Regions from separate parts of the Pseudomonas prosekii genome, predicted to be linked through region 3. Evidence: predicted binding sites of a transcription regulator. Region 3 holds the regulator's gene; each other region holds the start of a gene.
The links. The regulator FliA, encoded in region 3, starts transcription of late flagellar genes. The targets are predictions, from matches to a motif close to CTAAAGTTTNNNNNNNNNNNGCCGNTAA.
Positions count from the first base shown of each region.

Region 1 (6,097 bases), 2.1 Mb from region 3:
CGCCTACATCTATTGCAGAGTCTAGGGAGCTAGCTTGTCTACGCCTGTCGAACCCTTGCGTTTGCTGCTACTGGCCGAAGAGCCAGCGTGGACAGCGTTGTTGCGCGAGTGTCTGGCTCCGATGGGGAGCTCGGCAGTGCTGATCAGCGCGCCGAGCTGGGAGTCGGTCAGCAGTCTGTTCGATGACAACCGCAGCGCGGTGCTGTTGACGATCCCGGCACTGCAGCCGGCGCCCGGGCGCTGCAACTTGCCGACCGTGTTGTTGCTCGAACACGAACCATCGGCGCCGCCCGACGGTGTCAGTGACTGGCTGGTGCGCGACGTGCTCGACCCCGGCATGCTGCGCCGCTGCCTGCGCCATGTGCGCGAGCGCGGCGTACTCGAAAACACCCTGCAACGTCTCGCCGAGCAAGATCCGCTGACCGGCATCGCCAATCGCCAGGGGTTCCAGACTTTGCTCGCCGCGCGCCTGGCGGAAAACGACGGGCGCGGCCTCGCGCTCGGCCACCTCGACCTCGACAACTTTCGCCATGCCAACGACGCCCTCGGCCATCAGGCCGGCGACCGCTTGATCCTGCAAGTGGTCTCGCGGCTGAAAAGTCAGCTGGAGGTCGGCGATCAACTGGCGCGCCTCGGCAGCGACGAATTTGCCTTGCTGATCGACACGCGCCGCGCACCGCAACGCGCCGAATGGATGGCTGAACGCATTACCGAAGCGCTGGCCGAACCGTATTGGGTCGACGGCGAAAGCCTGTTGATCGGCTCCAGCCTGGGCATCGCCCACGCCCGCGCGCAGGCCGGCGCCGACCCGCTGATGTGGCACGCGCACATCGCCATGCAACAAGCGAAAAGCACCCAGGGCTGCACCTTTCATATCTTCAACGAACGCATCAACCGCAATGCCCGGAGCATCGCCGACCTCGAAAGCGAACTGCGCCGGGCCTTGCGCCGCGATGAGCTGGAGCTGCATTACCAGCCACGCCTGAACCTCGAAGACGGGCAGATCGTCGGCCTCGAAGCCTTGGTGCGCTGGCGCCACGCCGAACGCGGTTTGCTGCCGCCGAGCGAGTTCGTGCCGCTGGCCGAGCAGAGCGGTTTGATTGTGCCGCTGGGTTACTGGGTCATTTCCCGGGCGCTGCGTGACATGCAGGCGTTGCGCGAACGCGGTCTGCCGGCGCTGCACATGGCGATCAACTTGTCGTTCCGCCAGTTTCAGGACAGTCAGTTGCTTTCGACGCTGAGTCGCTTGATCACCGAGCGTGGCGTCGAGGCGCAATGGCTGGAATTCGAACTGACCGAAACCGCGGTGATGCGCCGCAGCGATCTGGTCAAGCAAACCATGGACGCGCTGGGCCGTTTGGGCGTGCGCTTCTCACTGGATGACTTCGGCACCGGGTTCTCGTCGTTTGTGCACCTCAACAGCCTGCCGATCACCTTGCTGAAGATCGACAAGAGCTTCGTCGGCGGCATGGAGCAACGCGAAGAGAATCGCAAACTGGTGCACGCGATGATCAACCTGGCGCACAACCTCAATCTGGAAGTGGTGGCCGAAGGCGTGGAAACCCCGGCACAGCTGGATTTGCTGCGCGGGTTCGGTTGCGATCAGGTGCAAGGGTATTTGATCAGCCGACCGCTGCCGCTGGCGGAATTGGTCGAATACCTGACGTTCGGCAGCAGCCAGCAGACCGCCATAGAAGTGATGAGCTAACGCAAAATCCCCTGTAGGAGCGAGGCTTGCCCGCGAAGGCGTCGTATCAGTCGACATCTTTGTTAACTGACACGAAGCCTTCGCGGGCAAGCCTCGCTCCTACACGGGATCTCACTCTGGCTGAGGAACTTCGAAACGCTGCTGCACCGCAGGCTCGCGCCGGATCATCCGTTTCATCTTCCACTCAAACGCCAAGGTCAAACTCACCGCCGCGCACGCCAGGCCCAGCGCCAGGCCCCACCAGACGCCCGTCGGCCCCCAGTTCAGATTGAACGCCATCAGCCACGCGGCCGGTGCGCCGATCAGCCAGTAGCAACCGAGCCCGACCAGGAATGTAGTCTTGGCGTCCTTGAGCCCACGGATGCAGCCCATGGCAATCGTCTGCGTACCGTCGAACAACTCAAACCACGCCGCTACCGCCAGCAGGCTCACCGCCAGATCAATCACCGGCCGGAATGCCGCGTCGTTGTGGTCGAGAAACAGCCCGATCAATTGATTCGGCAACAACCAGAAGACCATCGCAAACGCGAGCATCGAAGCGCCGCCGAACACGATCCCGACCCGACCCGCCAGCCGCGCATCGAGCAATTGCCCGGCGCCGTAATGCTTGCCGATGCGCATGGTGATCGCATACGAAAGCCCCGCCGGCACCATGAACGCCACCGAAACAATCTGCAGCGCAATCTGATGCGCGGCCAATTGCGTGCTGCCCATGGTGCCCATGCACAGCGCGGCAAACGCGAACAAACCGACTTCCACCGCGTAGGTGCCACCAATCGGCAAACCCAGGCGCCAGAGTTCTTTGAGGTACTGCCGGTTCGGCCGCGACAGGCCCTGACGCAACGGATAAGCGTCGTAAGCCGGGTGCCGGCGAATGTGCAGCGCCAGCGCCACGGCCATCAGGTTGGCAACAATTGCCGTCACCAGGCCAATGCCGACCAGACCCATTTTCGGCAAGCCGAACATGCCGGTGATCAACGCATAGTTGAGGACGAAGTTGGCCACCGTGCCGCACAGGCTGATCACCATCACTGGCGTCGCCCGGCCAATCGCGCTGGTGAACCCGCGCAGGGCCATGAAACTCAGGTAGCCGGGGAGGGCGAACGGCAGGATCAGCAGGAATTGCCCGGCGGCCTGAACGTTGGTTTCGGTCTGGCCAAACAGCAGCAGCACCGGTTTCAGGTTCCACAGCAGCAACCCGGCCACCAACGCCATCAGCCACGCCAGCCACAACCCGGCCTGCGTCAGCCGCGCCGCGCCGACAATATCGCCAGCGCCCTGGCGGATCGCCACCAACGTGCCGACCGCCGCAATCACGCCAATGCAGAAAATCGACACGAACGAATAAGTCGCCGCTCCCAGACCACCGCCGGCCAGCGCCTCGGGACTCAGGCGCGCCATCATCAGGGTGTCGGTGAGGACCATCAACATGTGCGCCAACTGCGAGGCAATCAACGGCCCCGCCAGCCGCATGATGGCCCAGAGTTCGGTACGTGCTGGATGCTGCATGGTCATCACGCTCCTACGGCAGATAGAACAGGGAAACGCCGATTCTCGGCGCTCTGCGGGGTTTTCACAAAGGGATAAAAAGGATGGGTGGCATGATTAAAACTCATCCAGCGGACTTTCTGATAAGTTTGCCCGATCCCTCTTTTGCCCCATCCGCGATAGGAGCTTTGCGCATGTCTCGTCGGCTTCCTCCCCTGTATGCCCTGCGCGCATTTGAAGCGGCGGCGCGGCACAGCTCGTTTACCCGTGCGGCAGAAGAGCTGTCGATTACCCAAAGTGCAGTCAGTCGGCATATTCGTACGCTCGAAGAGCACTTTGCCTGTCGGCTGTTTCATCGCAGTGGGCGCAATCTGCAATTGACCGAGTCGGCGCGGCTGATTCTGCCGGGCATTCGTGAAGGTTTTACCGCGCTGGAACGCGCCTGCAATACCTTGCGCGCCGAGGACGACATCCTGCGCATGAAAGCCCCGTCGACCCTGACCATGCGCTGGTTGCTGGCGCGGCTCAGCCGTTTCCGGCATGTGCAGCCGGGCAACGAAGTGCAATTGACCAGCGCCTGGATGGACATCGACGCGGTGGATTTCAACCACGAACCGTTCGACTGCGCGGTGATCCTCAGCCGTGGCAACTTCCCCCCGGATTGGGAGACAACGTTGCTGTTTCCGGAAGAACTGATCCCGGTCGGTGCGCCGAACCTGCTCGACGATCAACCGTGGGATGTCGCGCGATTGGCCAGCACCGAGCTGCTGCACCCGGCGCCGGACCGGCGTGATTGGCGCAATTGGCTGGAACGCATGGGGCTCGCCGACAAGGTTTCGCTCAAGGGCGGGCAGGTGTTCGACACGCTGGAGCTGGGCATGATCGCCGCCGCTCGCGGTTATGGCGTGTCGATGGGCGACCTGCTGATGGTCGCCGAAGATGTCGCGCAAGGTCGCCTGAGTCTGCCGTGGCCGACCGCCGTTGCCAGCGGTGAAAAGTATTATCTGGTGTGGCCGAAAACCCGTCCCGGCGGTGAGCGCATGCGCAGGCTCAGCGACTTTTTGCAGGGCGAAGTCCGCGCCATGGAATTGCCCCCGGTCGAACGCCTGAGCTGACCAAAACCGCACCTCAACGAACGCACCCCCTGTAGCAGCTGCCGAGCACCGCGAGGCTGCGTCCGGCGGCAAAGCCGTCGTAAACCCGCGCACACGCTGAAACTGAAACACCGCGCTGGCTGATTTCACGACGGCTACACCGCCGAACGCAGGCTTCGCCAGCTGCTACATAACGGCTACGCCGCCGAACGCAGGCTTCGCCAGCGGCTACCGAACGGGTGGCGGCATCACGGACTGTCATCAGTTCTGCGCTATAACCGGGTTAATAACTCAAGTATTCAGATTTGCCGCCGAATATCTGCTGGTGGAACCTTCGTGCAGGTTCTGCGCTACGCCTACACGCGTTATCCAATTATTAGAAATTTTGCTGAGCGCCCAACCGGATCAAGGAGGATCCGGTCGCTTGGCCAGGAGCTGTCATGTCTCAACCCCGTGCCCGGATCGCCTCACAGCTAGGTCTTGCGCTTGCCGTGATACTGGCGATTGTCATCAGCGGCAGCACCGTGTTCGCCTTGCGTTCGCTGGACACTGCCAACCTCGCCACCCGCGAAGAGCATTTGGCCAGTGAAGCGCGCTTGCTCGCCGATCAGTTGAGCACCTTCCACGGCACGTTGCGTGAAAGCACCCAGCGCCTCAGCGGCTTGTTCGAAAAGCGCTTCAGCGCGGGCCTGAGCGTGCACCCGGACGAACCTGTGAGCGTGGCCGGCGTGCAGACGCCGGGGCTGCATCTGGGCAGCGAAGTGTTGAACAACAACTTCCAGGAAGTCGACGAGTTCAAGCAAATGACCGCCGGCGTAGCCACGGTGTTTGTGCGCAGCGGCGAAGACTTCATTCGCGTCAGCACCTCCCTGAGCAAGCAGGACGGCACCCGCGCTATCGGCACCTTGCTGGATCACGCTCACCCGGCTTACGCACGGTTGATCGCCGGGCAGAGTTACGTCGGCCGCGCCTTGTTGTTCGAACGTTCCTACATGACCCAATACACGCCGGTCAGGGACACCAGCGGTAAGGTCATTGCCGTGTTGTTTGTAGGATTTGATTACACCGACGCGCAGAACGCGCAGTTCGCCAACCTGCAGCGCTTTCGCATCGGCCAGACTGGCTCGCTGGCGTTGCTCGACGAACAAAGCAAATGGCTGGTGCCGATTGCCGGCGTGCAAGCGCTGGATCAGGCGATCCCGGCCATTGTCGACCTGGCCAAAACCCCGGGTAAAGGCGAGTTCTGGAGCGACAAGTCGCAAGCGTTCTACAGCGTTGCCGTGCCGTTCGACGGCGGCCCGTGGTCGGTGGTGGCGAGCATGCCGAAAACCGAAATCAGCGCCGTGACCTGGAGCGTCGGCATCCAATTGGCCATCGGCAGTCTGTTGGCGATGTTGATTGCGGTGGGCTCGGCAGTCTGGTTGCTGCGCAGCAAACTGGCGCCGCTGGGGGATCTGGTGCGTCAGGCCGAAGCCTTGGGCGCCGGTGATTTGAGCGTGCGCCTGAACGTCTCGAGCAACGACGAAATCGGTCAGTTGGCGCGCGCCTTCAACCAGATGAGCCAAGCGCTGTCGACCATGGTCGAGCACATCCGCAAGGCCTCTGCCGAGGTCAACAGCCGCGCCCAGGCCTTGTCCGGTTTGTCCGGCGGCGCTTATGAAGGCATGGAGCAGCAGTCCGGCGAAATCACCAGCATGGCCGGCGCCGTGGAAGAGTTCAGCGCCACCTCGCTGAACATCGCCGACAACATGAGCAACACCCAGCGCATGGCGCAGGAAAACGCACAGCAAACGCAGATCGGTCGTAC
Region 1 is NZ_LT629762.1:3,064,887-3,070,983, forward strand. Features, by position in the region: gene BLU01_RS13840 (putative bifunctional diguanylate cyclase/phosphodiesterase) at 35-1,708, shown strand; gene BLU01_RS13845 (NorM family multidrug efflux MATE transporter) at 1,820-3,217, opposite strand; gene BLU01_RS13850 (LysR substrate-binding domain-containing protein) at 3,391-4,311, shown strand; gene BLU01_RS13860 (methyl-accepting chemotaxis protein) at 4,731-6,097, shown strand, end outside.
Region 1: BLU01_RS13860 (methyl-accepting chemotaxis protein) is a predicted target of FliA. The motif match lies at 4,581-4,608, and genes of this name have one in related genera.

Region 2 (6,097 bases), 850 kb from region 3:
GTTGCTCTGCGCAGAAACGTCCTGCACTTGCCCGGCCTGACGTTCGACTTCGCCGACGGTGCGGCCGACGCGCTCGATCAAGTCATGGATCTTCTTCACCGTGCCGTTGAACACTTCGCCCAACTCGCCCAGCTCATCGCGGCTGTTGGCGTGGAACGTCACGGTCATGTCGCCGGCCGCGACGTTGTCCATCATCGCCCCGAGGTTTTTCAGGGTGGTGCGGGTCGACGCGTAGAAGCCGCCGTAGAGGTAAAAGATCAGCACAAACACCACCGACAACGCCACGGCCTGCAACACCATGTGCATGCGGTTTTGCTCCAGCCGTTGCTGCAACTGGGTGCCGAGGAATTTCAGGGTCGCTTCGTTGAGCTGGTAGGTCTGCTCCATCAGGCCGCTGACCTGATCGTAAAACGCCGGCCACGGCGCATCGAGCGTGTCGGCCATCACCACTTGTTCTTCGAACAGTTCGCTGGCCTTTTTCAGCGAGGCCTTGCTGGTTTCGGCCTGGGCGGCGAGGGTTTGATTCGCGGCTTTGCTGGAGCCCAGCGCGTCTTGCAGTTTCAGCCCGTATTCAGCCTGGAGCTTTTCGATTTGCGCGAGCAATTCATCAAAACGCGTGCTCGATGCCGAATTGAGAAAGCCCTGCCCCAGCGACAACGAACCCATGGCCCGGCCCTCGCCGAGAATCTGCGTGACCGGCGGGGTGACGTTGGTGATCAGCTCACTGAGCTGGCGCATGTCGCTTTGCGTGTCGCGACTGAGGCCGGCCTGGCTGGTGATGATCTGACTGAAAATCTGCGCGCTGCCGAGCAGTTTGCCGATCAGCGCGCTTTTGCTTTGCAGAGAGTTTTCCGCTTGCTGGGCCTTGAACGCAGCGATCATTTCGTCGCGTTTGGCGTCGAACGCGCTGATCTGCTCGGGGTCGGTGCTCATCGCCGCCAACCCTTGCAAGCGCGCGAGGACGCTCTGCTCCAGCGCGCTGATCTTGCTCTCGACATCACCGGCCTTGCCGGATTGGCCGAGGGTGACGTCGATCTGCACCAGATTGTTCAGAGTTTCCAGGTCGCGGCGCAGGGTCAGGCTGCTGCCCAGCAGGTCGAGGCTTTGCAATTCGATTTGGGTGCCCTGGAATTCACGATAGGAATCGCGCACCAGGTAGAAGTTGGTCACCAGCATCGGCACCAGGAACAGCACGCTGATCAGGCTGAACTTCATGCCGAAGCTCAAGCGGTTCATCAGCGCGACAGCAGGATAGAGCAAGCTCTTCACTGTGAAGTCTCCCTTGGATTTCTTATTTTTATTGGCAGGCGCACAGACACAGCAGATAGCCACTATTGGGCGCCATGTCTGTATAGCTTAAATCGGCGGGAGTTTTTGTAACTTAAGGTTAACGGCAGGATGGCGGGCTTCACGTCTCAATCGGATTCCTGTGGCGAGGGGGTTTACCCCCGTTGGGTGGCGCAGCCGCCCCAGTCATCAACGATTAGACTGCGGGCAAAGGATTTGCGACTGCTGCGCAGCCGAACGGGGGTAAACCCCCTCGCCACATGATTGCCATGCCGAAAATATTGCTGACTCAGGGCAACACCGTCCAGAGCGCAAATCCGGCATACCAGAGCACTGCCGCGCGCAGCAGCAATTCCCACAGGCGATCGAGGCTGTTGATGCCATCCGGTCCGACCACCGGTGCAGGGATTTCTCCGGCGACCAGGCCGACTTTTTCGATCAACTGCGCGGCGCTGATGTTCCAGTTCAGCAGTTCGTGCAGCATCACCCGTCCGACCGCGACAAAGTTGCCGACCAGCGCAAAACTCCCCGCCAGCAAGCGCACCGGCACCCAATCAAAGGCATGCCGCAATTGCGCGGCGCGCTCGACCACTGCCGGGTTCTGCCCGTGCTCCTCGGCGAGGGCGAGCAAGCGATAACTCAGCGCGGCGACCGGGCCCAACAGGAAGTACCAGAAAATCACCGCAAAGAAGCTTTGATAGGCCTGCCACAACAGGTGCGCCTGCACCCGCTCCAGCAATTGCTCGCCATCCTCGGCGCAGATATCGAGGTCGCGTTTGGCCACGTGCGTCGCGGCTTGCAGGTCTTCGCGACGCCAGGCATCGCGAAACGGCCCGAGCTGGCCGAGCAGATCGCCGCGACCCAAACTGTAAATCACCACCAGCAGATGCACCGGCAACGCCAGCAAACCGTAAGCCACCGGTTGCAGCACGATCAACAGCAAACCGAGCAGCGCCACCGGCAGCAATACCAGAATGATCAACACCAGCCACGGATGGTCCTTGAGACGAGGGCTGGCTTCGAGTTTGTGCAGTTCGCGCAACCAGCCGCCATCACGTTGGAGACGATGGCGCAGGGCCGAGAATTTCTCGATCCAGACCGCCAACAGCAACACCAGAAAACTCATTGTTGTTCCTCTTTTGCCAGGGCGGCGCGGTAGCGTGCCCAGTCGAACGCAGGTCCCGGGTCAGTCTTGCGCCCCGGAGCGATGTCGCTATGCCCGCAAATGCGCTGCGCGGTAATCCCGCTGAAAGCGCTTTGCAGCTGTCGGGTCAGGGTCGTCAGCGCCAGATATTGCGCATCGGTGAACGGCAGATCATCGGTGCCTTCCAGCTCGATACCCACGGAAAAATCATTACAGAATTCCCGTCCCTCGAAGTTCGAGACGCCGGCATGCCAGGCGCGCTCAAGACAGGAGACAAACTGAGTGACGGTGCCGTCACGTTCGATCAGAAAATGCGCAGAAACGCGCAGCTCGGCAATCCCTTCAAAGTAAGGATGCTCGGTGACATCCAGACGATTCTGGAAAAACTCCTGGACCTTGCCGGTGGCGAATTGGGCGGGCGGCAGGCTGATGTTGTGGATCACCAGCAGGGAGATTTCTTCCGAGGGGCGCGCATTGAAGTTGGGTGACGGGCAGATATCAACGCCCTGGCACCAACCGCTCGCGGGGTCCAACTGCATACAGGTTCCTTCAACGACAATCGTGTTGGCGCCCAGTATGCCGCGATAGACCCTCCGCGCGCGATCACTTGGCGTGATTGAGACGGCGCAAGTTGCCGATCACCGATTCCAGCGCCCGATCAAACAGCAGCGTATCGTCCAGCGTGCGCACCGCGCCGCGACGAAACTCCAGCGCCAACCCGTTACGACTGCGCTCCAGCACTTTCATGCCGGTGCGATTGACGAAAATGTATTTGCCGGTGGCATCGATGACCGCTGCCAGTTTGCAGCGCAGGGTGTTGTCCTCGTCTTCCTGAAACTCCACCCAACTGCCGACCCGCAAGCGCTCGACTTCGAGCAGACCGGCATCGTTAGCCGGCAAGCGCAGCGACGTCGGGTCAACCGTACCTTCATCAGCGGTACGCAGGACGATTTCTTCAACCACTTCGACCATCACCGGTGTTTCATTCGCAGGCGCCGACGGTTGCGCCGGGCGCTCGAACAATTGCACGTGCAAGGTTTCCAGTTCGGCGAAGAATTCGCTGGTGGCAAACGGATCGAACGCCGAACTGCTGAGGCCATCGCGCAGCGCTTTAAGCAAACCCGGGACCAGCGACAACAGCCGCAGGTTGGCGTCGGCCTCGTCGTGGCGCTGCACGCTCCAGATCAGTTGCGCCATGGTTTGCACATCGGCCTGCCATTCGACGGACTGGTCGCCATGCTTGAGGCACGTCAGCATCAGCACTTTGCTCCAGGCATTCTGGACAAACGCCACCACTGCTTGCGGCAACAGCTTGCCCAGCAGCGCTTCATTCAATGCTTGCTCGACACGCTGGCGCGCCAGTTCGGTTTTCGCCCGGCCCTCTTCGGCGTCGCGGGTGCGTTGCTCCAACAGCTCGCTGCGCCGACGCTCATCGCTGGTGAACGCGAGGAAGTCCGCGAGCAACTCGGAGAAAATCGCCGGGTCATCGACAAAGTCGTTCAACAGCCGCTGCACCACTTGCTCGATGCGCAGGTAAAGAGTGTCGCGCTCATGGTCATCACACTCGCCCCAGCCCATGGCTGCGGCGGCGATTTCATTGAGCAGGCGCCGCGCCGGGTGGCTGCTGCGGCTGAAAAAGCTTTTGTCGACGACCGCGACCTTGAGCATCGGAATCTGCAAACGGCCGATCAGCGCTTTGAGCGAGTCCGGCAGGTTGCGGTCATCGAGGATGCATTCAAACAACATCGCGATGAGGTTGATCACGTCTTCATCGGCAACCCCAACCACCCGCGACTTGCCGCTTTTGACGCTGACTCGAGTGAGCAATTGTTCGAGCTGATTGCGCAGATCGAAGTCGTCCTGCGCCGCCGGGTCGGGCACGTATTGCTGCAAGTGTGAGAGCAGGCGCATCAGGTCGCGCGTGGAAATCGGTTGCGGCGGCACGCTGGCTTCGAGGGTCGGTGCCACGGTGCCGCGCACGTGAAAGAGTAATTCCTGCAACGCGGCGAACACTTCCTGCACGCTTTCGTCGATGTGCGTGTGGCCAGGCCTGGCGCTGGCGTCGGCCGGTTCAGCCTGCGCACTGGCGATCGCGCGATCAGTAGCGCGCCGCGCCGGCGCCGGTTTGAGTTCGGGCAACACGCCCGTGGCGATCAACAGTTGATTGGCTTCGGCGTAGAGCTGATCGGCGCTGCTGAGCACATAGCGCTCGAACAGTTTGAGGATGATCAGCTTGACCTTGATCTCCACGCCCAGATTGCGCCCGGCCTGCAGAAAGTATTCGCAGAGCATCGCCGGGCCCAACGGATTGTGCTGTTCGAGCAACTCTTTGCCCAACAACACGCTCAGCCGCGTGGTCAGTTGATCGAGAGCAAAACCGTCGCGATTCATCACTTTGCTGACCATCGCTTCCACGGCGACGCTGCGCTCAAGGTCGTCGTTGGGCAGCGGCGCGTCGGGATCAAACGTCAACGTGTGCGTCAGCGGCAGGACTGAGCGGCTGACGTCGTATTGAGTGAGGCTGACAAAGGCCTCGAAGAATAGCTCGAGAAAGCCGCGCTCAATGCTTTTACGCTTGAGGCGCAAATCGCGCATGGCTTCGAAAAAGATGTTCTGCTCGACGTCGTTGCGGGCGCGGTCGGCCATTTCAAACAGGGTGTCGTCGGCGTTATCGAACAGTTCCTGCAAACCATGGCGCAACTGCTGCGCAGCCTTGTCGCGAACCTGAAGCAGAATCACAGGCAGGCGGGCGAGCGGCGAATGATTCGCCTCGGTAGCGGCCTTGTGCAAAGGCACTACATTCCCGTCGTTGTGCATCCAAGCCTCCTGAAACGGTGATTCTTCGGTTCGGTGAGAAAGTTCGTCCGCGCAAGCCTCACAGCCGACGCTCAACGGGGACCAGTGCCACCCGTTGCCCTTTATGAATTGGGAAATCCCGCGCGACGTCAAAGGCATGACGTCAAATACAAGTCGGATTATCGGCAAATCGCGAAGCTTGTGCCAGCGGACTCTCTGGCTCACGTTTAAATAGACGTATGTAACAGACCGTCACTTAAGGTTTTATGCTCACGCGATTCGACCAAATGCAGGTTTCAAATCCAAGTGCGTGCCTTGGACGCCTTGGGTTGCTTCGCGTCATGCCCCTATAATCGAGCCACTTTGTTTGTGGAGCCCGTTATGCCGAATCTACGCCTCGCCGATTTGACCGCCGAAATCGAAGCCAACGTGCGCCGTGCGTTGCTCGAAGACATCGGCAGCGGCGACATCACCGCGCAACTGATCCCGGCCGAACGTCTGGCCAAAGCCACCATCATCACCCGCGACGAGGCCGTGATCAGCGGCACGGCGTGGGTCGATGCGGTTTTTCGGCAACTGGACCCGCGCGTTGCGGTGCACTGGCAGGTGCGCGACGGCGAACGGGTGAAAGCCAATCAGGCGCTGTTTCATCTGGAAGGCCCGGCGCGCTCGCTGCTGACCGGTGAACGCTGCGCGCTGAATTTCCTGCAATTGCTTTCCGGCGTGGCGACTCGCGCACAGTTTCTGGCGGATTTCGTCGCGCAGACTCAGGTGAAGCTGCTCGACACGCGCAAAACCCTGCCCGGCCTGCGTCTGGCGCAGAAATACGCGGTAACCTGCGGCGGCTGCCACAACCACCGGATCGGCTTG
Region 2 is NZ_LT629762.1:1,853,391-1,859,487, forward strand. Features, by position in the region: gene BLU01_RS08595 (methyl-accepting chemotaxis protein) at 1-1,269, opposite strand, end outside; gene ampE (regulatory signaling modulator protein AmpE) at 1,577-2,413, opposite strand; gene ampD (1,6-anhydro-N-acetylmuramyl-L-alanine amidase AmpD) at 2,410-2,970, opposite strand; gene BLU01_RS08610 (DUF1631 domain-containing protein) at 3,035-5,248, opposite strand; gene nadC (carboxylating nicotinate-nucleotide diphosphorylase) at 5,609-6,097, shown strand, end outside.
Region 2: BLU01_RS08595 (methyl-accepting chemotaxis protein) is a predicted target of FliA. The motif match lies at 1,359-1,386, and genes of this name have one in related genera.

Region 3 (6,097 bases):
TTGATTGATACTGCCGGCCTTCAGGCCAGCGACCCGGCCCTGCGTATGCAGCTCGAAAGCCTGGCCGGTCGCGGCATCAAGTCAAAGAATTATCTGGTTCTGGCTACCACCAGCCAGAAACAGGTGCTGACCGCCGCTTATCACAGTTACAAGCGGTGCGGGCTGGCCGGCTGCATCCTGACTAAACTGGATGAAACGGCAAGTCTGGGCGAGGTGTTGAGCCTGGCCATCAGTCATGAATTGCCGGTGGCTTACCTCACCGATGGCCCGCGTATTCCAGATGATCTGCATCTGCCGCGACGTCACCAGTTGGTCAGTCGCGCGGTCAGCGTGCAAATGCAGGAAGAACCCAGCGAAGAAGCCATGGCTGACATGTTCGCTGATATTTACCACAGTCCGACCAAGCAGGTGGGCTGAGGTGCTAATGAACAGTTTTTGTACCTACATCGATGGTCTGCCATGCATTGTTCAGATTGTGAACGCGCAGCCAGTAATGTGGCCTCCGTCTATGCAAGACAAGGTAAAGAAATAACATGGGCAGCATGCATCCCGTACAGGTGATCGCGGTGACCGGCGGCAAAGGTGGCGTCGGCAAGACTAACGTGTCAGTGAACTTGTCCCTGGCTCTGGCAGAGCTTGGCCGACGGGTCATGCTGCTGGACGCCGATCTGGGTCTGGCGAACGTTGACGTTCTGCTGGGACTGACGCCCAAACGTACTCTGGCCGACGTAATTGAAGGCCGCTGCGAGCTGCGCGACGTTCTGTTGCAAGGCCCCGGCGGCATTCGCATCGTCCCGGCCGCGTCCGGCACGCAAAGCATGGTTCATCTGACCCCTGCGCAGCACGCCGGCCTGATCCAGGCGTTCAGCGATATCGGCGATAACCTCGACGTATTGGTGATCGACACGGCTGCGGGTATTGGTGACTCGGTAGTCAGTTTTGTTCGCGCCGCCCAGGAAGTGTTGCTGGTGGTGTGCGACGAGCCGACTTCGATTACCGACGCCTACGCGCTGATCAAGTTGCTCAACCGCGATTACGGCATGAACCGCTTCCGTGTCCTGGCCAACATGGCCCAGAGCCCGCAGGAAGGTCGCAACCTGTTCGCCAAGTTGACCAAGGTCACGGACCGCTTCCTCGACGTCGCCCTACAATACGTCGGCGCCGTGCCTTACGACGAAAGCGTGCGCAAGGCTGTGCAGAAACAACGTGCTGTCTACGAAGCCTTCCCGCGCTCCAAGTGCGCACTGGCGTTCAAGGCGATTGCACAGAAGGTCGACACTTGGCCGTTGCCCGCCAACCCGCGCGGACACCTGGAGTTTTTCGTCGAACGTCTCGTGCAACAAACCGCAGGACCCGTCCTATGACAGCCAGTGGCTACAACCTCTACCAGAAGTCGGCACGTGATGCGCAATACGAGCTGATCGAGCGTTACGCGCCACTGGTCAAACGCATTGCTTACCACTTGCTGGCGCGTTTGCCGGCCAGTGTCCAGGTGGAAGACCTGATCCAGGCCGGGATGATCGGCCTGCTTGAAGTGTCGACCAAATATGACGCCAGCAAAGGCGCGAGCTTCGAAACGTACGCGGGCATTCGAATCCGTGGCGCGATGCTCGATGAAGTACGCAAAGGGGACTGGGCGCCACGTTCGGTCCACCGCAATACCCGCATGGTCAGCGACGCAATTCGCTCGATTGAAGCTAAAACCGGTCGTGACGCTAAAGATCACGAGGTTGCGGCCGAACTCCAATTGAGTCTCGACGATTATTACGGGATTTTGAACGATACCTTGGGCAGCCGCCTGTTCAGTTTCGACGACCTGTTGCAGGACGGCGAACACGAAGGGCTGCACGAGGATGGCGCCAGTGCTCATCTGGAGCCGTCGCGCGATCTGGAAGATGAACGCTTCCAGGCCGCTTTGGCGGACGCGATTGCCAATTTGCCGGAGCGTGAGCGGCTGGTGTTGGCGCTGTACTACGACGAAGAGCTGAACCTCAAGGAAATCGGTGAAGTCCTTGGCGTCAGTGAATCGCGGGTCAGCCAGTTACACAGCCAGTGCGCGGCCCGTTTGCGGGGGCGTTTGGGGGAGTGGCGAGCGCGCTGAAGGCAGTGTGGGGACACTGCGAACGAGGCTGGTGCGGTGATGAACCGCAGCGGTCTCGATCTGTTGTGCTCCAGACAGTCATCGAATGCTTTGCCTGATTGAATGAAATGGCGTGTCCAGGTGCTGGGCGCGTTTAAGACTGCTTGGAGGTCGAATTGGACAAGAACATGAAAATCCTCATCGTTGATGACTTCTCAACGATGCGGCGGATCATTAAAAACCTGTTGCGTGACCTCGGGTTCACCAACACGGTCGAGGCTGACGATGGCACCACTGCCATCCCGGTTCTCAACAGCGGCAGCATCGACTTTCTGGTAACGGACTGGAACATGCCGGGCATGACCGGCATCGATCTGCTGCGCCACGTGCGCGCCGATGAAAAACTCAAGCACTTGCCAGTGCTGATGGTGACCGCTGAAGCCAAGCGCGAGCAGATCATCGAAGCGGCCCAGGCCGGTGTAAACGGCTATGTGGTCAAACCCTTCACGGCCCAGGCGTTGAAAGACAAGATCGAAAAGATTTTCGAACGCATCGGTTGAGCAACTGCGCCACGGGGGAGCTATGGAGCATAAAGAATCTTCACAGGGCGATTTTGAGTCGACCCTGAAAAAACACGCCGTCGAACTGGTCGAAAGCCTTGAAAAGGGCAGGTTTGGCGACGCTGTGCAACTGATCCATGAGCTCAACCAGACCCGTGACCGCGGCCTGTATCAGGAAGTGGGCAAGCTCACTCGCGAGCTGCATAGCGCGATCGTCAATTTTCAGATTGACCCGAATATGCCGCAAGCCGAGGAAGTCTCGCAGATCACCGACGCCACCGAGCGTCTGGGGTATGTGGTCAAGCTCACCGAGGCCGCTGCCAACCGCACCATGGACCTGGTGGAAAACGCCACGCCGCTGGTCAATGGCCTGAGCACTGAAGCCCAGGCATTGAGCGCCGACTGGGGCCGGTTCATGCGTCGCGAAGTCGGGGCTGAAGAGTTCCGTGAGCTGGCGCGTCGTGTCGACGGTTTCCTGACACGCAGCAGCGAAGACAACCGCGTGGTGTCGAGCAATCTCAACGACATCCTGCTGGCTCAGGATTACCAGGACCTCACCGGTCAGGTGATCAAGCGCGTGACCCAGTTGGTCACCGAAGTCGAAAGCAATCTGCTCAAGCTCGTACTCATGGCCAGCCAGGTAGACCGCTTTGCGGGTATCGAACATGACCGTGACGCGATGCTGGCTGAAAAAGATCCGCAAAAACATCTCTCTCAGGGTGAAGGTCCGCAGATTCATGCCGATAAGAGAGAAGACGTTGTGTCCGGTCAGGACGATGTGGACGATTTGTTATCCAGCCTGGGATTTTAGAGTTTTAGAATTTTAGGTTTTTTAGGTTTTTAGACCTGTAGGAGCACCCCCTTAATGAGCTTCGGCGCCGATGAAGAGATCCTTCAGGATTTCCTGGTTGAGGCCGGCGAGATTCTAGAGCTACTGTCCGAGCAACTGGTCGAGCTGGAAAGCCGACCGGATGATGCGGACTTGCTCAATGCAATTTTTCGCGGTTTTCACACTGTAAAAGGGGGCGCCGGCTTCCTCCAGCTCAATGAACTGGTGGAGTGCTGTCACATCGCCGAGAACGTGTTCGACATCCTGCGCAAGGGTGAACGCCGCGTCGACTCGGAACTGATGGACGTGGTTCTCGAAGCGCTGGATGCGGTGAACGGCATGTTCACCGAAGTCCGCGAACGCAGCCCGATCACCGCTGCCACTCCAGAATTGCTCGCGGCACTGGCCCGTCTGGCCGAGCCGCAATCCGCCGACGAAGCCGCCCCGGTGGCCGACGTGGTGGAAGAACCGACCGCTGAAAGCGCCTCCGGCGACGACAGCGGCGACATTACCGACAATGAATTTGAACAACTGCTGGATTCGCTGAACGCCGTCAAGGCTCAGGCTGAAGCCCCGGCACCCGTCGCTGCGCCAGCGCCGAGCAGCAGCACCGCCGCCGCCAGCGACGAAATCACCGATGACGAGTTCGAGTCGTTGCTCGATCAGTTGCACGGCAAAGGTCAGTTCGCGGTGGATGCCGTCGCTGCGCCTGCGTCCGCGCCAAGTCCCGCAGCACCGGCCGCGCCAAAAGCGGCGGGCGACAGCTCGGACATCACCGACGACGAATTCGAAGCGTTGCTCGATCAACTGCACGGCAAGGGCAACTTTGCCGTTGACGCACTGGAGTCGGCCATTGCCGCGACACCAGTGCCGGCAGCACCTACCGCGAAAGCGGCCGGCGGTGATCTGATTTCCGATCACGAGTTCGAATCGCTGCTCGACGAATTGCACGGCAAAGGCAAGTTCACCGAAGTCGGCACTGGCGCAGTGGTTTCTGCTCCTGTGGCCAAGGCCCCGGCGCCTGCGGCAGCACCCAAGCCTGTGGCGAAAGCGCCTGAGCCGAAAGCTGAACCGGCCAAGCCTGCGGCAGCTCCAGCGCCTGCCCGCGCTGCGTCGCCGCCACCGGCGGAAAAACCGGCCAGTGAAGCCGAGACCACCGTGCGGGTTGATACCGCGCGTCTCGACGAAATCATGAACATGGTGGGCGAACTGGTATTGGTGCGTAACCGCTTGGTCCGTCTGGGCCTCAATAGCGGCGACGAAGCCATGTCCAAGGCTGTGTCGAACCTCGACGTGGTCACCGCTGACCTGCAAACCGCGGTCATGAAGACCCGGATGCAACCGATCAAGAAAGTCTTCGGGCGCTTCCCGCGCCTGGTTCGTGACCTGGCTCGCCAGCTCAAGAAAGAGATCAACCTGGAACTGGTCGGCGAAGAAACCGACCTCGACAAGAACCTTGTCGAGGCCTTGGCCGACCCGCTGGTCCACTTGGTGCGCAACGCGGTCGACCACGGCATCGAGTCGCCGGAAGAACGCGAAGCCTCGGGCAAATCCCGTGGCGGCAAAGTGATTCTGGCGGCTGAACAGGAAGGCGATCACATCCTGCTGTCGATTTCCGATGACGGCAAAGGCATGGACCCGAACGTCCTGCGTTCGATCGCGGTAAAACGCGGCGTGATGGACAAGGACGCGGCCGATCGCTTGAGCGATACCGAGTGCTACAACCTGATTTTCGCCCCGGGTTTCTCGACCAAAACCGAGATCTCCGACGTGTCGGGTCGTGGCGTGGGCATGGACGTGGTGAAAACCAAGATTTCCCAGCTCAACGGTTCGATCAACATTTATTCGACCAAGGGCCAGGGCTCGAAGATCGTCATCAAGGTGCCGCTGACCCTGGCGATCATGCCGACGCTGATGGTCATGCTCGGCAACCAGGCGTTTGCGTTCCCGCTGGTCAACGTCAACGAAATCTTCCACCTCGACCTCTCGCGCACCAACGTCGTCGACGGTCAGGAAGTGGTGATCGTGCGGGACAAGGCGCTGCCCTTGTTCTATCTCAAACGCTGGCTGGTCAGCTCCGCCGCTCATGAAGAGCAGCGCGAGGGCCATGTGGTGATCCTTTCGGTGGGCACGCAGCGGATCGGATTTGTCGTCGATCAACTGGTGGGCCAGGAAGAAGTGGTGATCAAGCCATTGGGCAAAATGCTCCAGGGAACCCCCGGCATGTCCGGCGCCACCATCACCGGTGACGGGCGCATTGCGCTGATTCTGGATGTACCGAGCATGCTCAAGCGTTACGCCGCACGGCGTATTTGATTCTGGTGGAGCGGGGCGACTGTGCCTCGCTCCGTCTAACGGAGTGTTTATGGTAGTCAAAGTCCTGGTGGTCGACGATTCGGGTTTTTTCCGTCGCCGCGTTTCGGAAATTCTTTCAGCAGATCCGAACATCCAGGTTGTCGGTACGGCGACCAACGGAAAAGAGGCGATTGATCAGGCCCTGGCCCTCAAGCCAGACGTGATCACCATGGACTACGAGATGCCGATGATGGATGGCATCACGGCGGTGCGGCACATCATGCAGCGCTGCCCGACACCGGTCTTGATGTTCTCCTCACTGACGCACGAAGG
Region 3 is NZ_LT629762.1:1,007,901-1,013,997, reverse strand. Features, by position in the region: gene flhF (flagellar biosynthesis protein FlhF) at 1-417, shown strand, start outside; gene fleN (flagellar synthesis regulator FleN) at 534-1,364, shown strand; gene fliA (RNA polymerase sigma factor FliA) at 1,361-2,101, shown strand; gene BLU01_RS04660 (chemotaxis response regulator CheY) at 2,269-2,640, shown strand; gene BLU01_RS04655 (protein phosphatase CheZ) at 2,663-3,451, shown strand; gene BLU01_RS04650 (chemotaxis protein CheA) at 3,506-5,785, shown strand; gene BLU01_RS04645 (protein-glutamate methylesterase/protein-glutamine glutaminase) at 5,835-6,097, shown strand, end outside.

Region 4 (6,097 bases), 1.4 Mb from region 3:
GCCGCCAATTGATGCAAAGCTGTGGCGTAACGACGATTCGCTCGGCGATCTACGGCTCGGTCGATGCCGGCCCGTTGGGTCACGCCTGCGCGGCAACAGCCGATGGCGTGTTCCATCTGCTGAGCGCTACCCAGCATCTGGAAATCGTTGATCTTGAGCAGGGTGTGCCTGTGCAGAGCCAGGAAATTGGCCGATTACTGTTCACCTCGCGCGCCCGCCATAGCCAGACCGTTCGCCGCTACGAAGTCGGCGACACCGGCCGCTGGATACCAGGAAGCTGCCCCTGCGGATTGAGTTCGCCGCGTTTCGAACTGCTGGAGCGTCACGGCCAGTGGCTGCGGATTGGCACCGAATTCATTTCCCCTTCACAACTGGCGCGCTACGCGGGCGTACCGGTGCAGATCGTGCTCGATCATGGGCCTGATGGCGTGGAACGGCTGATGGTACGCGCCGATGCCGACCCTGAACAACTTCGCGAACAGTTGCTACGTGACAGCGCCTTGGCTGCGGCTGTTACGGCGGGCCTGTTAAGCCTGCAAGTTGAAACTTGTGCCACCAGCAACTTCACAAGAAACAGCCACAGCGGCAAAACCCCCTTAGTTATCGATAGACGCCTACAACAATAATTATTCAACATCCCCTAAACCGTTTGGCAGGAAGCTTGAACCGGAACGAGAAACTTCAATGAACGAACTTTTTTCGCTTGAGCAATTAATGCACCACACCCGTGAGCATTCGCATTTTTACAACAAGCATTTCGCACACTTGCCGTCACAAAGTTTGGCACTTGAGCAAGTTCCCATGATCGATCCAAATGAATATTGGAGCGGCAGTCATGACCTCGCGCACTGGCCGGTTCTGACCGCGCCGGTCGAGGGTGCGCTGCTGTTCAAAACCGGCGGCACTACAAGCAAAGGCAAACTGGCGGTTTACACACGCGATGAATGGCAGGCATTGGTGAGACCCTTTGGTCAAAGTTTGTCTGCGCAATTGAACACGGGTGACCGGGTCGCCAATCTGTTTTTTACCGGAGATCTGGCCGCGAGTTTTCTGTTCATCCATGACTCATTGGCCCACGTCGAGGTGCCGATCAGCGAGTTTCCGTTCACCGGTAACGCTGATCTGCCGGGCCTCACCGCGGCTATCGGCGAGCACAACATCAACGTGCTGGCGGGCATTCCTGCGCAACTGCTGAAGTTCGCGGCATACCTGACCGCGCGCGGACAGGTGCTGGAAGGAGTGGAAACACTGCTGTATGGCGGCGAAAGCGTATTCCCCGGCCAACTGGCCATTTTCGCCAGGGTTTTCCCAAATGCGCGGGTTGCCTCCATCGGCTACGCCAGCGTCGACGCTGGATTGATCGGCAGCAGCGACCGCGACTGCGAGCTCGGCGAACATCGTGTCTTCGATCACCACACGCGGCTGGAAATAGTCGACGAGCACACCGGTGAAGTCATCGAAGCGTGCAACCGCGTGGGGTTGTTGCTGGTGACCAGCCTCAGTCGTCGGCTGATGCCACTGCTGCGTTATCCGGTGGGCGACCGCGCCTGCTGGGTCGAGCCCACCGCCACACCTCGACGCAAGTTTGCTCTGAGAGGACGCAGCGCCTTGAGCCAGCGAGTTCGTGTGGGGGTGATGTCGCTGTTGACCGATGAGATTCACGCGATCATTCAAACCGTCGCGGACAGTGAGCAATGGCAATTGCACCTTGAGCAAATCGACTGCATTGACCATTTGCGCGTGAACTGGGTGCCCGACCACGACGCACGCGCCATCGAGACAATCAGTCGAGCCCTGCACGACGCACTTGTGGCCAAGTACCCCGCCATCAAAACCTTGAGCGACGACGGCCTGCTGCAATTCCAGGTGATGCCTTGCGCCACCGGCGACATCAGCCTGCACCCCCGCTCCGGCAAGCAACTGCGTGTTGTGGATTTGCGCGTGTATGCGCAAGTCACAGAGGCAGGCGCATGATCTTCCGCCCTTACCGCGCCGCCGATGCCATGGCCGTCAGCCAACTGTTCAGGCTGGTTTATGGCGATCGTTACGTGCAACCGGATGTGTATCTGCCGAAGCTGATTACCCAGCACAACCTCGACGGACGCTGGCAATCAATGTTGGCGGTCGAAGGCTCGCAGATTCTCGGGCACGCCGCGTTATGCCGCGACAAGTTGCCCACTGACAGCTTTGAATTGGCCCTCAGCGTCGTGCATCCAGCAGCTCGCGGGCAGAATATTGCGACGCGGCTGGGACGCGAATTGCTCGAATGCGCCGGCTCGCTCTGCGCTCAGTACGTGCTGATCAAGCAGGTCACGCATCACCCATTCACCCAGCGCATGGCCCAGACACTGGACTTTCACTGCACCGGACTGCTCCCGGACCACGTGCCGTCGCCTTACGGCGCGCTGGCGGCGGAAAGCATCGTGATCGGCGTGCATCCAATCAACGAGCGCAGTTGGCCATTACCGGACATCGCCTTGCCGGACAGTTGTCGGGGGTTCATGGAGCATTTGAGCAGGTTATTCGGCAGCGGCAGCGACGTGTCAGCCTGTGCGCCGCGTTTACTCCACATGACCCAGGATCATCAAAGGATCGATGTCGTCATCGAGCGCCTCGACAAACGCCTGCTGGATCAACTGGTGCAATTGCCCGAGGCGTGGCTGATCAGTGCCAAAGTGGCGTTGTCAGCAAATTTTTCCGAGGATTTCGAGCGTTTGAGCGCCAATCGGTTTGTCTTTACCGGCCTGCTGCCGGCGCCGAGGCAGGGTCAATGGTTTGCCCTGTTTCATCGCGGCGCCCACGCCAGGCGCCTCGATCTGCACTGTCCGCATATGCAACGCTTGCAAGACAACCTGCCGCAGCCACGAACTGTCGAAGTCGGCCGTTCAGCGGCCTGACGGTTACTCCTTCTTCTTCAGCACCGCGCCGGTGCCTTCGCCGTAAGTCTGCAGGTTCTGCAACACGTAGATGGCTTTCTTGAACTCAGGCACCAAGTAGTTGGCGTACTTGTTGCCCTTCAGGTTGTTGTTCTGGATCGAGTCCAGTTGCGTCGCGAAGTACTCCAGCGCGTTGAACTTCGCGTCCGGGTCATTGGGGATGCCGAACTTGTCAAACTTGTCGCCGGCATTCAGCAGCGTCAGCGCGGTGACATCGCCGATGATGCCGTTTTGCTTGAGGTAGGTACTCATGTTGCCGAGCTGCTTGACCGAGATATTCGTCGGATCGAAGCCCTTGACCTGTTTGATCAACTGGATGGAATCCATCTTCGCCCGGTCGAGCTGCATCGGGTTGGTGCCGACCGCGGTGAGGATCTCCCGCACCTTCGCGCTTTGCGATACCGGTTTCGAACTTGCCGTGCCCTGGCGAACCAGCACGCCTGATTTGGCTGTCCAGTTGCCGACCAATCCAATAGTCATGAACGTACTCCTGACAGCCAAACAAACGGTGAATGTCCTTGCGACGGGAACATGAAAAATCCTTGTTTAAGCGAGTTGAATGCCGCGAAGTATCGACGTGAAATCACTGTACTCCTACAAATATTTCAGGTTTTTACAATTAACGTACATTTTCGATACAAATCGGCAAGCGCCCGGTTTCATTGGTCTAGATGAAATTTTTAATCTTGGTATAGGCGACTTGGCAATTGTCATATTCCGCGCGCCCGGCACTTTTGTACCAACGGCGATACTCGATTTTCGCCAGTTTTTTGGGCCTGTGTTTCTTTTCTGTACGCGCGTACCTAAAGCTCGCCGCACCTGAGCCGATAAGTCTTGGACAGCCGCATTCCCAAATCCCGAAACTCAACAATAAGAAAGCCGCACAAGGACCAGTTCCCATGCCCGCATTCCGTACCATTCAGGCTCGCTACACGCTGTTTCTGGTCCTGTTCATCCTGCTGCTTTGCGTGCTGACGGTGGTCGGCATCAGCCAGTTGGTCGCGCCGAAGTTGCGCCACACCGAAGAGCAAGTGGCGCTCAACCGCATTGCCGAGGTCGCCGAGCAAATCCAGGGCGAACTCAACAAAGTGCAAGCCCAGCAACGCAGCATCACCCAGACCATTCCCCTGCTCGACAGTGCCGCCATCGACACGGTGCTGCCCGGTCTGGTTGACCAGTACGGCGAATTGAAAGTGTTTGGTGGCGGGATCTGGCCATTGCCCGGCCAGCGTGAAGCGGGCCGGAACAAATTCAGCACCTTCTGGCACCGCGACAGCTCCGGCAAACTGGCGGTCAATACCTTCTGGAACAGCGACGCTGCGCCCAACTATTACGACCAGACCTGGTACAAGGGCGGCATGCAAACCCCGCGCGGCCAGTGCGCGTGGGCAGCCGCCTATAAGGACGACGCCAGCGCCGAACCGCGCACCAACTGCGCGATGGCCATTCAGAAAAACGGCGCGGCTTACGGCGTGTCGACCATCGATGTGACCCTGGGCTTCTTCAACGACCTGGTCGCACGCAAGGAAAAAGACCTCGGCGCCGAGATGCTGATCGTCGAAGCCGACGGCAAGATCATCAGCAACAGTTCGCGCATCAACGGTCCGATTGTCCTGAAAAACGTCAGTGAGCTGGCCGCCAGCTTGCCTTTCGCCAGTCAGGTCAAGGCTGGCCTGCAAAACCGCGATCAGGCGCAACGGGTGGAATTCGACAACAACGGTGAAGCCGCCACGTTCTTCATGCGCCCGATCGAAGGCACGCCGTGGTTCCTCGCCACCGCCCTGCCAACCAAGCTGATTACCGCGCAACGTGACGATGTAATGAACACCTTGGTGCTGTTGCAGATTCCAATGGTGATCCTGTTGGTGTTGCTGCAGATCTACGCGATCCGCCAGTTGATCAACCGGATGAAGATCCTCAAAACCAATATCGATGCATTGTCTGCCGGTGATGCCGACCTGACCAAGCGCATCACCATTCGCGCCGAAGACGAACTTGGCGCCATCGGGCACTCGGTCAACGCCTTCATCATTTATCTGCAAAACATGATCGGCGAAGTGACCCAAGCCACCGGCGCCATGGCGTCGAGCCTGGACAACTTGCAGCGGACCTCGGCGCACACCAGCCAGATCCTTGTTCGCCACGCTTCGGAAACCGACCAGACCGTCACCGCGATCACCGAAATGAGCTCCACCGCCGACAGCGTTGCGCAGAATGCCGCCGAAACGGCTGCGTTCACTCAGCGCGCCAACGAGCACGCGGATCGCTCGCGAGTGGTGGTGGGCGAGGCGTCCAGCAGCGTCGTCGCGTTGATCGATGAAGTGTCGAGCGCCACGCATAAAGTCGAAAGCATGCAGCAGGACGCGCAACGGATTACCGAGATTCTCGGGGTGATCGGCGCGATTGCCGGGCAAACCAACTTGCTGGCGCTCAACGCGGCGATTGAAGCCGCGCGCGCCGGGGAACAGGGACGCGGGTTTGCCGTGGTCGCGGATGAAGTCCGCGCCCTCGCCGCCCGGACCCAGGCCAGTACCTCGGAAATCAATGAAATGCTCAAACGCCTGACGCTCGGCGTGAGCTCGTCGGTGGCGGCGATGGAAAACACTCAGGCCAGTTGCCAATCCGCCGCCGATGCAACGGCGCGGGTTAACTCCGGTCTGGATGAAATGGCCGGCTCGGTCAGCCACATCAACAGCCTCAGCACCCAGATTGCCACTGCCGCCGAGCAGCAAAGCGCAGTGACCGAAGAGATCAACCGCAGCATGGTGCAGATCCGCCACATGGTCGACGAACTGGTGAAAAGCGGTCACGCCAGCGAACTCAACACCCAGCAACTGCTGGAAGCGAATAGCCGCGTAAGCGCAATCATGGGCCGGTTCAAGGTTAGTTGACGGGACGCACCGTGTGATGGGGGGCTTGCCTGTGGCGAGGGGGCTTGCCCCCGTTCGGCGGCGAAGCCGTCGCCAAACCTGCGACCACGGACTGACTGGAGGAACAGCTGGGGCTGCTTCGCAACCCAACGGGGGCAAGCCCCCCCTCGCCACAGATACTCACGTACTTGGCCTATCTGCATTAATTCGAAACACTCCCCTCGCGCAGCAGCGGCTAAAGTAGTCAAAATGCCTGTTTTTTTGACCGCCATTCCAGCCGAGATATGCCAT
Region 4 is NZ_LT629762.1:5,739,296-5,745,392, reverse strand. Features, by position in the region: gene BLU01_RS25935 (aldehyde dehydrogenase family protein) at 1-626, shown strand, start outside; gene BLU01_RS25930 (AMP-binding protein) at 685-1,974, shown strand; gene BLU01_RS25925 (GNAT family N-acetyltransferase) at 1,971-2,897, shown strand; gene BLU01_RS25920 (hypothetical protein) at 2,901-3,416, opposite strand; gene BLU01_RS25915 (methyl-accepting chemotaxis protein) at 3,836-5,827, shown strand; gene BLU01_RS25910 (DUF411 domain-containing protein) at 6,096-6,097, shown strand, end outside.
Region 4: BLU01_RS25915 (methyl-accepting chemotaxis protein) is a predicted target of FliA. The motif match lies at 3,740-3,767, and genes of this name have one in related genera.